DNA from 2 places in the Streptomyces sp. NPDC031497 genome. Region 1 is predicted to be linked to the other one. Evidence: riboswitches for the same ligand, from Rfam matches in the RefSeq annotation. Region 1 holds a riboswitch; the other holds the start of a gene.
What was found. A riboswitch is a leader RNA that binds a small molecule or an ion and turns the genes downstream of it on or off. The one in region 1 is predicted to bind cyclic di-AMP.

Region 1 (6,980 bases):
CGAAACCTGTTGAAGATTGTCGCGCCCGTATACCGCCGGGTACAGTCGCCGCACTGCTCTGGCAGCCCCTGTTGTCGAGGCGAAAGAGAAGTTGGTGAACGACCGTCACCCGTCGGGGACCATGACCTCCCCGGCCCCGGCTTCCGACGCCGACCAGGCGCACTACGCGCCGTACGGCACCCAGGAAGCCCAGTACGGCGACTTCACCACGTACGGCGACCACGCCGCTACCGGCACCTCGTTCCACAGCGACCCGCTCTTCGGCCATTTCCCCGGCGAGGGCCAGGCCACCGGCGCGTATGACGCCACGCAGTGGCAGACCACCGGCGACCAGACGCTGAACTACGACCCCTACGCGGCCCAGCACCACACCGCCTACGACTCCGGCGCCTACGACAGCACCGCCTGGACCGTCCCGCACCAGGCGACACAGGGAACGGTCGCCGACGGCAGCGGCCACTGGGACGCGAACGCCTGGCTCCAGCCCGACCAGTCGAACATGGCCGGCGCGACCCAGCAGTGGGAGTGGGGCACCCAGGCCTTCGACACCGGCGCGTACGACGCCACGCAGTGGAACTCCGACGGCACCCCGGCGCAGCCCACACAGCCGGAGCACGCGCACGAGTCACAGGCCGCCGACTCCTTCGACCAGTCGGCGACCCAGATGTTCGAGCAGCTCCCGTACGACGAGCTCCAGGAGTTCACGGAGGACTCCACGGATGCCGGGGAGTTGGCCGCGACCGGTGAGCTACCTGCAGTGACGCCACTGCTGGAGGACCAGGAAGAGGTCACTCCGGTCGCTCCGGCCTCGACACGCGCCGGAGGCCGCGCGGGGGCGCGTTCCCGCCGCCGTACGCCCCCCAAGCGCTCCGCGCTGCTGACGGTAGCCGTGCCCTCTGCCTGTGTGATGGGGGTCGCCGGAATCGCGGCCGCCTCCGTCGGTACCCTGACCGGCGGCGACGGCCAGGACACCACCGCCTCCGCCTCGGACGCGCAGTCGGTGAAACCGTCCGCCGCCAACAGCAAGCTGGACGCCCAGCTGCGGACGCTCTCGGCGGGCGCCGACGACTTCGCCGACCGGGCCAGCCGGACCCAGGAGCGCATCGACCTCAAGACCCAGCAGGAGACCGAGAAGAAGAAGGCGGCGGCGGAGGCGGCCCGCAAGGAGCGGCTGCGCCCCAAGTACGCCCTCCCGGTCACGCAGCGGGGGCTCAGCGCCTACTTCGGCCAGGCCGGGGTGAACTGGATGTCCGTCCACACCGGCATCGACTTCCCCGTCTCCTACGGGACGACGGTGATGGCCGCGACCGACGGCGTCGTCTCCACCAAGTGGAACAGCGCCTACGGCAACATGATGATCGTGACGGCGAAGGACGGCACGGAGACCTGGTACTGCCACCTCTCGTCGTACCGTGTCGCCTCGGGTACGACCGTGAAGGCCGGGGATCCGATCGCGTACTCCGGGAACTCCGGCAACTCGACCGGTCCGCATCTGCACTTCGAGGTCAGGCCGGCGGGGGGCTCCGCCATAGACCCGCTGCCGTGGCTGCGGAGCCACGGGCTCGACCCGACCTGATCCTGATCCTCGGCCCGACCTGGTCCCGGTCGGTGAGCCCCGCTCGTGGCAGCGGGGCTTTAGTCTTCTGTCTTCACAGCGGCGGCGCGGTTACAGCTTCTCCACCGGCGCGTACCGCAGCAGCAGCCGCTTCGGCTTGGTGTCGCCGAAGTCGATCGTCGCCTCCGCGTTGCCGCCCGTGCCCTTCACCCCGACGACCGTGCCGAGGCCGAACTGGTCGTGGGTGACCCGGTCGCCGACGGCCAGCGAGACCACCGGCTTCTCCGAGGACCGTCGGGTGGCGAAGCCGGACGCACCGGACGCCGAGGAGCGCGAGCGGGTCGAGGACAGCGAGGCCGCCACGCCCGACGCGGGCCCGGAGGACACCGGCGCCATCGCCCCGGTCCGCTTCCACTCCAGATACCCGGCCGGGATCTCCTCCAGGAAGCGCGAGGGCGGGTTGTACGACGGCTGTCCCCAGGCGCTGCGCATCGCCGACCGCGTGAGGTACAGCCGTTCCCGCGCGCGCGTGATGCCGACGTACGCGAGGCGCCGCTCCTCCTCCAGCTCCTTGGTCTGGCCGAGCGCGCGCATGTGCGGGAAGACGCCGTCCTCCATGCCGGTCAGGAAGACCACCGGGAACTCGAGGCCCTTGGCGGTGTGCAGGGTCATCAAAGTGATGACGCCGGAGCCGTCCTCGTCCTCGTCGGGGATCTGGTCGGAGTCGGCGACCAGCGCCACCCGCTCGAGGAAGGCAGACAGCCCGGCCGGTGCCTCGCCCTCCCCGGACTCCTGCTCGAACTCCAGCGCCACGGAGGCGAGCTCCTGGAGGTTCTCGATCCGGGTCTCGTCCTGCGGATCGGTGGAGGCCTGCAACTCGGCGAGATAGCCGGTGCGTTCCAGGATCGCCTCCAGGACGGTGGCCGGTCCGGCGCCGGACTCCACGACCGTACGGAGGTCCTCCATCAGGGTGTTGAACCGCTTGACCGCGTTGGTGGACCGCGCGGCCATGCCGTACGCCTCGTCCACGCGCTTGAGTGCCTGGGGGAAGCTGATCTTCTCGCGCTGGGCGAGGGCGTCGATCATCGCCTCCGCGCGGTCGCCGATACCGCGCTTGGGGACGTTGAGGATCCGGCGCAGCGGGACGGAGTCCTCGGGGTTGGCGAGGACCCGGAGGTAGGCCAGGACGTCCCGGACCTCCTTGCGCTCGTAGAAGCGGACACCGCCGACGACCTTGTAGGGCAGGCCGACACGGATGAAGATCTCCTCGAAGACACGGGACTGCGCGTTGGTGCGGTAGAAGACGGCGACATCGCCCGCCTTCGCCTTGCCCGCGTCCGTCAGACGGTCTATCTCGTCGGCGACGAACTGCGCCTCGTCGTGCTCGGTGTCGGCGACGTAGCCGGTGATCTGCGCGCCCGCGCCCGCGTTGGTCCACAGATTCTTCGGGCGGCGGGACTCGTTGCGCTCGATGACCGCGTTGGCGGCGGAGAGGATCGTCTGCGTGGAGCGGTAGTTCTGCTCCAGGAGGATCGTCGTCGCGTTCGGGTAGTCCTCCTCGAACTGGAGGATGTTGCGGATCGTCGCGCCCCGGAAGGCGTAGATCGACTGGTCGGCGTCACCGACGACGCAGAGCTCGGCGGGCGGCAGGTCCTGCTCGCCCGGCGGCACGTCCGCCTCGTGAGCGCCGGTGCCGACCAGCTCGCGCACGAGGGCGTACTGGGCGTGGTTGGTGTCCTGGTACTCGTCGACCAGGACGTGCCGGAAGCGGCGGCGATAGTGCTCGGCGACGTCCGGGAAGGCGCGCAGCAGGTTGACGGTCGTCATGATCAGGTCGTCGAAGTCGAGGGCGTTCGCCTCACGCAGCCGCGACTGGTACATGGCGTAGGCCTGGGCGAGGGTCTTCTCGAAGCCGTCGCTCGCCCGAGCGGCGAAGTCCTCCTCGTCGACCAGCTCGTTCTTGAGGTTGCTGACCTGGGCGCTGAACGACTTCGGCGGGAAGCGCTTGGGGTCGAGGTCCAGGTCGCGGCAGACCAGGGCCATCAGGCGCTTGGAGTCGGCGGCGTCGTAGATCGAGAAGGAGGAGGTGAAGCCGAGCTTCTTGCTCTCCCTGCGCAGGATCCGCACGCACGCGCTGTGGAAGGTCATCACCCACATCGCGTTCGCGCGCGGGCCGACGAGGTGCTCGACGCGCTCCTTCATCTCGCCCGCGGCCTTGTTGGTGAAGGTGATCGCGAGGATCTGCCCCGGGTGCACCTGGCGCGCGCCGAGCAGGTGCGCGATGCGGTGGGTGAGCACGCGCGTCTTGCCGGAACCGGCGCCGGCCACGATCAGCAGCGGGGACCCTGCGTGCACGACGGCGGCCCGCTGGTTCTCGTTCAGCCCCTCCAGGAGCGCGGCCGGGTCCAGGGCCGGGCGGGCGGCACCGTCGCGGTAGTAGGCGTCACGGTCCGGGGGCGCGTCGAACTGCCCGCCGAACAGATCGTCCGGAACCGGCTCCGGTACGTGCTCGTCCTCGGGCGGCGGCGGGGGTTCCTCCTCGTGGCCGCGCGGGGGCTGGAGGCTCGCCAGGAAGCTGTCGTCAAAGAGGCTGCTCATCGCTCTCCGAGTCTAGGGCGCCCCACTGACAACCGGTCCCCACCCCGGAAAGTCACCCCGGTCACCCGCCAGAATCGGCCCCTCACGGTCAGCGATCACACGCCGTGAACACGGGTGTGCCCGTCAGCCGAGAGCGCGGACCACTCGACCGCGCCGGACAAGTAACCCCATACCATCCCCGATCGACCGATCCGACCGGTCCGCAACACCAAGGTCACGAAAATGTATCGGGCATATCGCACATCAAACTTCACACAGAGCACACGAGTTGGTTAACGTGCCGGGCAGGCCGTACGACCCCCACCGGCGAACGTCGCCGGGCCGCACGGCCTCCGCCGAATCCAGGGTGCCGCCGCGCATCCGGAACCGGGGACCCACACCGAACCTTGGGGTGAATCGGTCCCGACTTCCCACTGGGGAACGGACCGTAGGGCAACCCTTCCGAACCACCGCCCGAATCCGACAGCTAACTCGGTAGGCGGAGCACGGAAGGAGTCGCCCCCGTTGGCGTCGCACCGCAAGTCGCGTCCGTCCGCAACGCGCGTAGCAGGCATACGCACCCCCGCCCTGGCCACCGCCGCCCTCACCTCCGTGGCACTGCTCTCCCAGACGGCCAACGCCGCACCCTCCGAGGACGGCAAGCCCAGCCTGGAGGAGGTCGAGAAGAAGGTCGACGCCCTCTACCGGCAGGCGGAGTCGGCGACCGAGAAGTACAACGCGGCCAAGGAGAAGACCGGCAAGCAGCGCAAGCAGGTCGACACCCTGCTCGACGACGTCGCCGAGCGCACGGACCGGCTCAACAAGGCGCGTGAGGAACTGGGGTCGTTCGCCGCGGCCCAGTACCGGACCGGGGCCAGTGCGCCCGACACGGCGACCTTCCTGCTCGCGGACAGTCCTCAGGACTACTTCGACCAGACGCAACTGATGAGCCGGCTGACCTCGCGCGAGAAGGACGCGGTCGACGACTACACCACACAGCAGTCCGCGACCATGGCGAAGCGGCAGGAGGCCGCCAAGAGCCTGGAGACGCTCACCGAGACGCAGGACGACCTCAAGACCGCCAAGTCCACCGTCCAGACGAAGCTGACCTCCGCGCGGGAGCTGCTGTCGCAGCTGACGGCCCAGGAGAAGGCACGACTGGCGGAGATCGAGCAGAAGCAGCGGGCGGCGGCGGCACGCGAGGCGGCCGAGCTCGCGCAGCAGCAGGCGGCGGCCGCGAAGCAGGAGGCGTCGCCCTCCTCGACGTCGGCCTCCAGCAGCTCCCCGTCGTCGTCCTCCGACTCCGCCTACGGGACGAAGGCCGCCAAGGCGATCGCCTTCGCCCGCGCGCAGGTCGGCAAGCCGTACGTCTGGGGCGCCACCGGGCCCGGCTCGTACGACTGCTCCGGCCTCTCCCAGGCCGCCTGGAAGGCCGCGGGCGTCTCCCTGCCGCGCACCACCTACGACCAGGTGAACGCCGGCACCACCGTCTCCCTCGCCGACGCCCAGCCCGGCGACCTGGTTTTCTTCTACGACGACGTCAGCCACGTCGGCATCTACATCGGCGACGGCATGATGATCCACGCCCCGAAGCCCGGCGCGTACGTCCGGGAGGAGTCGATCTACTACGGGGGCGAGTCGATCATCCACAGCGTGGTGCGACCGGCCTGAGAGGCGCGGGCGCGTGCCCGCCCGCATCGCGTGCCGCACGCGCGCGTGCCCCGCTCATGCGACGGGTGAGGGTTCCCTAGCATCAGGGGCATGTCCGGCATTTCACCCCTAGGCTCCTGGTGGGCGCAGCGTCCGCCGGCGGCCGGGTCCGCCGTGATGGCCACCGGCATCGTGTCGGCGGGGGCTGCATCTGGCGGGGGCGGAGACCGTGTCCCGGGTCGCGCTGGTGCTGGCCTGCGTGGCCTGGGCGGCACTGGCCACGGACTTCGTCGTACGGCTGCTGGAGGACCGTCGGCGTTGGGTGGCGGAGGCGGAGACACCGGGCGCGCTCACCGCCGTGGCGGCGACGACGGTACTGGGGACGCAGTTCTCGGCGCTCGGCGGGCAGACCCTCGCCGAGGCCCTGCTGGCGCTGTCGGCGGTGCTGTGGCCGCCGTTGCTGGTCCTCGTCGTACGGAACTGGAAGCGGCGCATGCCCGGTGCGGTGTTCCTGACCTGTGTGGCCACGCAGGGGCCGGCCGTGCTCGGGGCGACGTTGGCGGCGGCCGTGACGACCGCGTGGCTCGCGCACACGGCGTTGGTGCTGTTCTGGCTGGGCCTGGTGCTGTACGGGTTCGCCGTGGCTCATTTCGAGTGGCGGCAGGTGACCGAGGGGCCGGGCGACCACTGGGTCGCGGGCGGCGCGCTCGCGATCTCCGCGCTGGCCGGGGCGAAGCTGCTGGCCGCCGACAGCGCCCGGCTGTACCTGTGGAACGACGACGACCGGGGCGTCCTGCGCACGGTGACGGTGGCGCTGCTCGTCCTGTCCCTGGCCTGGTACGTCGTGCTGCTGACCGCCGAGGTGGCGCGTCCCCGGCCGCGTTACAACGAACACCGCTGGGCGACGGTCTTCCCGATGGGGATGACGGCCGCGGCGACGCTGTCGGTCGCGGCCGCCGTCGCCGTCCCGTGGCTGAGGTGGCCGGGGCGGGTCCTGGTGTGGGTCGCGGTGGCCGCCTGGCTGGCGGTGGCCGCCGGCGCGGTGGCGGTCGCCCGCGCCGCCCTCAGGAAGACTTCCTGAGGGTCACGTCCACAGCACGGCGATGAAGATGTTCACCATGGTCAGCAGGCCCACCAGGCCGAAGGCACCCTTCTCCACCTTCTCGTCGTCCCGCTTCACATAGACGAGCCCGAGGAT
Region 2 (6,980 bases), on a different contig from region 1:
ACCCGGCGTTCGAGAACACCCAGACCGGGGGCGGTTTCGCGGCGCGTCCCGTCCACCGGCCGCTGACCCGTTTCGAGGGGCAGGGGCTGGACAAGGGACATGTGGTGAACGATCTGCTCTTCCGCCGCGTACAGCATCCGGTGCAGCAGGGCGATCAGCACCGACTGGAGTCACCTCGTTAGGGTCGATGCCGTGGCCACCTTCCCGCCGCCGTACCCGCCGTATCCCCCGGACCCCACCGGCGACGGGCTGCGGCATCCCCGCTGGTGGCAGCGGCGCTGGGTGCGGTACGGGGCGCTGAGCACCCTGCTCGCCCTCTCCGGCCTGGTCATCCTCGCCATGGTGCGGGAGCAGACGGGCACGGAGGGCTTTCTCGTCGGGCTCGGGCTCGCCGTGCTGCCCGTGCCCCTGCTCATAGCCGCGTTCCGCTGGCTCGACCGGGTCCAGCCCGGGCCCTGGCGGAACCTGCTGTTCGCGTTCGCCTGGGGGGCGTGTGCGGCCGCGCTGATAGCGATCGTCGCCAACAGCTTCGCGACGCGGTGGATAGCGACGGCGACGGCGGACCCGAGCAGCGCGGACACGCTCGGGGCGACCGTGATAGCGCCGATCGTCGAGGAGTCCGCCAAGGCCGCGGCCGTGCTCCTGGTCTTCCTGTTCCGCAGAAGGGACTTCACCGGGATCGTCGACGGGGTGGTGATAGCCGGGGTCACCGCCACCGGCTTCGCGTTCACCGAGAACATCCTCTACCTCGGGACGGCCTTCGGGACCGACCAGCTGACCGGCGGCACCGGCATCGCCTCCGTCACCGCCGCGACGTTCTTCGTGCGCATCGTCATGTCCCCCTTCGCGCACCCCCTGTTCACCGTCCTCACCGGCATCGGGTTCGGCATCGCCGCGTTCTCCGGGGAACGGCAGCGGGTGCGGCGCGTGCTCGTACCGCTCGCCGGACTGCTGCTCGCGATGAGCATGCACGCGTTCTGGAACGGCTCGTCGACCTTCGGACAGTACGGGTTCTTCGCCGTGTACGGCACGTTCATGGTGCCGGTGTTCGGGCTGCTGACCTGGCTGGCGATCTGGACGCGGCAGCGGGAGCTGCGGACCGTGCGGGAGGAGTTGCCGGCGTATGTGTACGCCGGGTGGCTGGGGGCGGCCGAGCCGTTCGTCCTGGGGTCGATGCGGGCGCGGCAGATGGCCAGGGAGTACGCCGCGTACCACTTCGGCAAGCCGGCCGGGCGGGCGGTCGCCGAGTACGAGGCGTACGCGACGACGCTCGCCCTGCTGCGCCGCCGGGGGCAGCGAGGGCGGGCGGGCGCCGACTTCGTGGTGCGGGAACGGCACCTGCTGACGGAGCTGCGCAACCGGCGCGAACTGGTCCGCCCCGCCCTCGACTACGCGGCCCGCACCGCCGCCCCGCACGGCTGGCCGGGCTATGCGCCACCGGCCTACGGGGCGCCGGGGTGGTACGGGCCGGCGGTGCCGTATCCGTCCTACAACCCGTACCGGGGTTAGCGGGAAAGCAAGCGTCAGGCGGAAGCGGCCGTGAGCCGGGTCAGTTCCTGCTCCGTCAGCTCCAGGTCCGCCACGCCCAGCAGGGCCGGGAGCTGGTCCAGGGTGCGGGCCGAGGCGATGGGGGCCGTGATGGTGGGCTGGGCCGCCAGCCAGGCCAGGGCGACCGTGGGGACCGGGGCGGAGTGGGCCTCGGCGATCTCGTCCAGGGCGGTCAGCACCTTCTGGCCCCGCTCGGTCTCCAGGTACTGGGCCGCGCGGCCCGCGCGGGGGCTGTCGACCGTCGTGCCGGGGCGGTACTTGCCGGTGAGGAATCCGGCGGCCAGGGCGAAGTACGGGACCGCCGCGAGGCCGGTGCGCGAGGCCAGCTCCTGGAGGGGGCCCTCATAGGTGTCGCGGGAGACCAGGTTGTAGTGGGGCTGGAGGGCGACGTACCGGGCGAGGCCCTCACGGTCGGAGAGGTCCAGGGACTCCTGGAGCCGCTCGGCGGTGATGTTGGACGCGGCGATGTGCCGGACCTTGCCCGCCCGCACCAGTTCGTCCAGGGCGCCGATGATCTCCTCGACCGGGATCTCGGGCTTGTCGAAGTGGGTGTAGTACAGGTCGATGTAGTCGGTGTCCAGGCGGCGCAGGGACGCGTCGGCGGCGGCCTTGATGTTGGCGCCCGACAGGCCCGGGTAATCGGGGTGCTGGCTGACCTTCGTCGCGATCACGACGTCGTCGCGGTTGCCGCGCGCCTTGACCCACTTGCCGATGACGGTCTCGGACTCGCCGCCCTTGTGGCCCTCGATCCAGGCCGTGTACGAGTCGGCGGTGTCCACGAAGTTGCCGCCGGCGGCCGTGTACGCGTCGAGGACGGCGAAGGAGGCGGCCTCGTCGGCGGTCCAGCCGAAGACGTTGCCGCCCAGGCAGAGCGGAAAGACCTCCAGGTCGGAGGCGCCGAGCTTGCGGAGGGAGCGGGAAGCGGAAGAAGCAGTCATGCCTCAGTTCAACACCGGCTGCCGGTGCGCCCATGCCGACGCAACGCGAAGTTCTCGTAAAAGCGGAATGCACCGGGGTGCCCTGGGTACACCGAACCGGCAGCCCTGACGTCGGGGGGTTGTCGTCAGGGCCGCCGGGGATCAGTGGGGTCCGTCAGGGGTTGAGGCCCTTGCCGCGCAGCCAGGTCATCGGGTCGATGCCGGTGGCCTGGCCGCCGGGGTGGACCTCCAGGTGGAGGTGCGGGCCGGTGACGTTGCCGGTGGCGCCGACGCGGCCGATGACGTCACCGGTGGCGACCTTCTGGCCGACCTTGACGCCGATCGAGGACTGGTGGCAGAACCACAGCTCGGTGCCGTCGTCCAGGGTGATGATCGTGCGGTAGCCGTACGAGCCGGCCCAGCCGGCCTCCGTGACGGTGCCGCTGTGCACGGCCTTGATGATCGTGCCGGTGGGAGCGGCGAAGTCGAGCCCGGTGTGGTAGCCGGAGGCCCACATCGAGCCGGCCTGCCCGAAGGTGCCGGTGATCGTGTAGGAGACGACCGGCAGCGTGTACTGCTTGGCCAGCGCGGCGAGCCGCTTCTGTTCGGCCTGCGCCTTCTCGGCGGCCTGCGCCTGCTCCTTGGCGTCGGCGGCCTTGGCGGCCGCCGTCTGCTCCGCCTTGGCCTCCGCGTCGGAGACCGCCTTGTCGGCGGCGGCCACGGCCTTGGCGGTGGCCTTGACGTCGAGCTGGGTCTGCTGCTGCTCGGCCTGGGCGATGATCCGGCTGCGCAGCGCCTCACCGGCGTCGGCCGAGGAGGCGGAGGAGTCCGCGTCGGTGGCGTTCGTCGTCGTGGTGACGCTGCTGAGCGCGGTCTGGGTGGCGTGGTGGCCACCGCCCTCGCCGAGCAGGGAGCCGACGGAGGACGGCAGGTCGGGCAGGGAGATGGAGACCGGCGGCTTGCCGGTGTTGGCGCTGGCCATGCCGCCCGCGCCGACGGCGGCGATGACGCCGACGCCGAGGACCGTGGAGCTGCGGGCGAGCCCGCCGCCGCGCTGCTTGGCGACCCGGTGCCGGCCGCGTACCGGGGCGAGGGACTCCTCGGTGGGGTTCCACTCCTCCCAGGGGCCCTCGTCGGTGCGGTAGCCGCCATAGCCGAAGGTCTCGGGTTGACGCTGGCTGGGCACGAACGGGGCTGTCGGAGCAGGCCGGTTGGACGCCACGCGGGCGCACTCCTTTCCTTCCGCTGCCTACCGGGTTAGCTGACGGGTTCGGAGCGGGAAGGTCTCCTACGCGCGTATACCGGCCGTTTCGTACCCGGCGGTAGTTGTGCGATTCACCCCAAGGTGGTGGTTCCCCGGTTCCCTTGCGGGATTCGGCGCGTGCGCGCGGAGCCGTCGCGGGTGACGGCTGGGACGACCGCGCTGCGTTATCGAACGTTAATAGACCCGGCTGTCAGATTCCAAGCTGTTCGCCTTGATCATTAAGCTTTCAAAGCATGGACTTACCTGCCTGAACGGTCAAAAACGGTCGACTTGACTCTGTGTTCTGTCCAGCTCAGGAGTCACACGCGTTTTGATGGTGACTCAGCTGTTATGCGGAGGGCGCTCGTCCGTGCACCGAGGGTGACAATCCCCAGAACGGCCGCGTGATCGCGCTCAGGGCCGTCGTACGGCGAGCAGCGCCATGTCGTCCGTCATGCCGCCGCCGGTGTGCCTGCGCACCTCGGCCGCGAGCCGGGCCAGCAGCGCACCGGGGGCGGTGACGGCACGGCCGGCCAGCCGCCGCTCGGGGTCGTAGAACCGGCCGTGTGCGTCCCGCGCCTCGGAGAGGCCGTCGGTGTACAGCAGCAGCGTGGCCCCGCTCGGGAACGCGTGCTCGGCGGCCCGGTCCGGCCAGGCCCCCAACTCGGCCATCCCGAGCGGCAGTGCGGCCTCGGGCCCCCGTACCGGGCACACCGTGCCGTCGCCGTGCAGCAGCAGGGGCGGCGGATGGCCGCGGTTGACGACCCGGACCGTGCCGTCACCGCGCGGGAGTTCGGCGAGTACGGCGGTGGTGAACCCCTCGACCGCGTCGAGGCCGCCGCGCCGGACGCCCTCGCGGGCCAGCGCCCGCTCCAGCCGCCCCGCCACCGCCTCCAGCGTTGCCTCTTGCTCGGCGGCCTCCCGGAACGCGCCGATGACCACGGCGACGGCGGCGACCGCGCCCATACCCTTGCCGCGGACGTCGCCGACGACCAGCCGCACGCCGTACGGGGTGTCCTGGACCGCGTACAGGTCACCGCCGATGAAGGCGCCCTCCTGGGCCGCCTCGTAGCGGGCCGCGATCTCGAAGCCGCCGATCCGCTCGTCGGGCTCGGGCAGGACCGCCCGCTGGGCGGCCTCGGCGATCTCGCGGGCGGAGGCCAGACGCTGGTCACCGAGGCGCACGACCCGGTTGATGCCGGCCGCGAGGGCGGCGACGGTGACCACGGTGAGGACCTCGGTAACCATGTCGACGTTCGGGCCGAAGTCGAAGCGGGCGTGCACGGCGAAGGCGGCGAGGAAGGACGCGAGGCCGGTCAGGACGGTGGTGCGCAGCGAGGTGAGGGGCGCGGCGATCAGCGGGGCTGCCGTGAAGAACGGGACGGCCGTGAAGGCCCTCGGGGTGAGGACGTCGTAGCAGACCCCGGCGACGATCAGCAGGGCCGGCAGGAAGCAGGCCAGGGTGCGGACCGCTGCGGACCCGTCCTCCTGCGCCTCTCCAGGGGCCACGGTACGACTCCCCATATGTCCCAGGTGTCCAATGCGTGTCCGTCCAGGTTTGCGGTTGCGAGCGAGCGGCGGCGAGTGGTGTGGGCCGGGCGGATGAGTGCGGACGGATGTGACGAGGGACACGTGCCGGTATGGAACCCGGTATACGACTCAGGGCCGGAATCCTCGTTCTTGGATTCCGGCCCTGATTCTTCAGTAGCGGGGACAGGATTTGAACCTGCGACCTCTGGGTTATGAGCCCAGCGAGCTACCGAGCTGCTCCACCCCGCGTCGTTGACACCAGCATACGCCATCCGAAGGGGGAGAGTCACACGGGTTAAGAGAGGTCAGCCCAGCAGGTGCGCGTTCGGGGTCTTCGCCAGGTCCTCGTACTGGTCCAGCACCAGCACCGCCACCCCCGTCTCCCGCAGCATCCCCGTCCCGTCGGCCGCCTCGACGAAGGTGTCCGGCTCGCGCCACGCCGTGACCACCCGCCGTACCCCGGCCCGGAGGATCAGCTCGGCGCACGGGTGCGGCCGGGACGCGCGGTGGGTGCAGGGTTCGAGGCTGGTGTAGACGGTGGCCGTGGCCAGCCGGGGGTCGGCCGGGGGGATCTTGGCCAGGGCCGCCTCCTCCGCATGGACGACGGGGTCGCCGGCCTCCCGGGAGTGGCCGCGGGCCAGTTCGGTGCCGTCGGCCGCGACCACCACCGCGCCGACGCTGAACGCGGTCCGGGAGGGCGGGCAGTCCGCCGCCAGCTCGCAGGCGAGCCGCAGCCAGTGCCGGTCCGCGGCGGACGCCGACGCACCCGCGCCGGGCGCGGTGGGCTCGTACCGCATCAGGACGACGTCCTCGATACGGCGGCTCTCCAGCAGCCGCAGCCGCCCGGCCTGGTACCCGCCCGGACCGAACAGGCGCGGCGCCTTCGGGTCGCCGACGAAGAGCGGGGCCAGGACCAGCTGGAGTTCGTCGGCCAGGCCCTGCTGGAGGAGCTGGGTGTGGACGGTGCCGCCGCCCTCGACCATCAGCCGGCCGACCGCCCGCGTCTCGCGCAGGTCCGTCAGCAGCGCGGGCCAGTCGAGGTCGGCGCCGAGGGAGACGACGTCCGCGGCGACACCGAGGCCGCGGATCCGCGCCGCGCCCGTCTCCGTCGTGTACACGACCTTCTCGCCGCCGGTGTGCCAGAACTTCGCGTCCGGGTCGAGGTCTCCGGTCGCGGTGACCGTGACCTTGAGGGGGTACTCGGGCCTGCCCGCGGCGACCCGGGCCGCGCGCCGCCCGGTGTCGTTGACCAGGAGCCGCGGGTTGTCCGCGCGGATGGTGCCGGCGCCGATCAGGATCGCGTCGACACCGGCCCGTACCTCGTCGACGCGGTCGAAGTCGGCCGGGGACGAGAGCAGCAGCCGTTCGGGGCCGGTGTCGTCGAGGTAGCCGTCGAGGGAGACGGCGGCGGACAGCAGGACGTAGGGGTACGGCATCGGACGCGCTCACTCCCGGGGGCGACGGGCAGGCTTGGTTAAACTTTGAAACAAACCTACACTGGCGGCATGACGACTCGCTGGCTGACGCCGAAGGAGCAGAGCGCCTGGCGCGCCTACATCTCGGCGACGCACCTCCTGGACGACGCGATGGACCGGCAGCTCCAGCAGGACGCCGGCATGCCGCATCTGTACTACGGCATCCTCGTCAGTCTCTCCGAGGCGCCGGAGCACAAGCTGCGCATGACCGACCTCGCCGAGAAATCGAAGATCACCCGGAGCCGGCTGACGTACGCGGTGACCCGG

Region 2: another riboswitch for cyclic di-AMP. It lies ahead of ACZ5K7_RS18005 (M23 family metallopeptidase); the one in region 1 lies ahead of ACZ5K7_RS14070 (C40 family peptidase).

Annotation. Positions count from the first base shown of each region.
Region 1 covers NZ_JBVIKO010000006.1:52,408-59,387, reverse strand. Annotated here, with positions in the region: gene ACZ5K7_RS14080 (M23 family metallopeptidase) at 95-1,576, shown strand; gene pcrA (DNA helicase PcrA) at 1,667-4,153, opposite strand; cyclic di-AMP (ydaO/yuaA leader) riboswitch at 4,477-4,649, shown strand; gene ACZ5K7_RS14070 (C40 family peptidase) at 4,658-5,803, shown strand; partial or broken gene ACZ5K7_RS14065 (tellurite resistance/C4-dicarboxylate transporter family protein) at 5,894-6,863, shown strand; gene ACZ5K7_RS14060 (hypothetical protein) at 6,867-6,980, opposite strand, start outside.
Region 2 covers NZ_JBVIKO010000007.1:433,762-440,741, reverse strand. Annotated here, with positions in the region: gene trmB (tRNA (guanosine(46)-N7)-methyltransferase TrmB) at 1-182, shown strand, start outside; gene ACZ5K7_RS18015 (PrsW family intramembrane metalloprotease) at 193-1,509, shown strand; gene ACZ5K7_RS18010 (aldo/keto reductase) at 1,524-2,486, opposite strand; gene ACZ5K7_RS18005 (M23 family metallopeptidase) at 2,641-3,687, opposite strand; cyclic di-AMP (ydaO/yuaA leader) riboswitch at 3,697-3,855, opposite strand; gene ACZ5K7_RS18000 (PP2C family protein-serine/threonine phosphatase) at 4,123-5,232, opposite strand; tRNA gene ACZ5K7_RS17995 (tRNA-Met) at 5,414-5,487, opposite strand; gene ACZ5K7_RS17990 (dihydrofolate reductase family protein) at 5,544-6,674, opposite strand; gene ACZ5K7_RS17985 (MarR family winged helix-turn-helix transcriptional regulator) at 6,744-6,980, shown strand, end outside.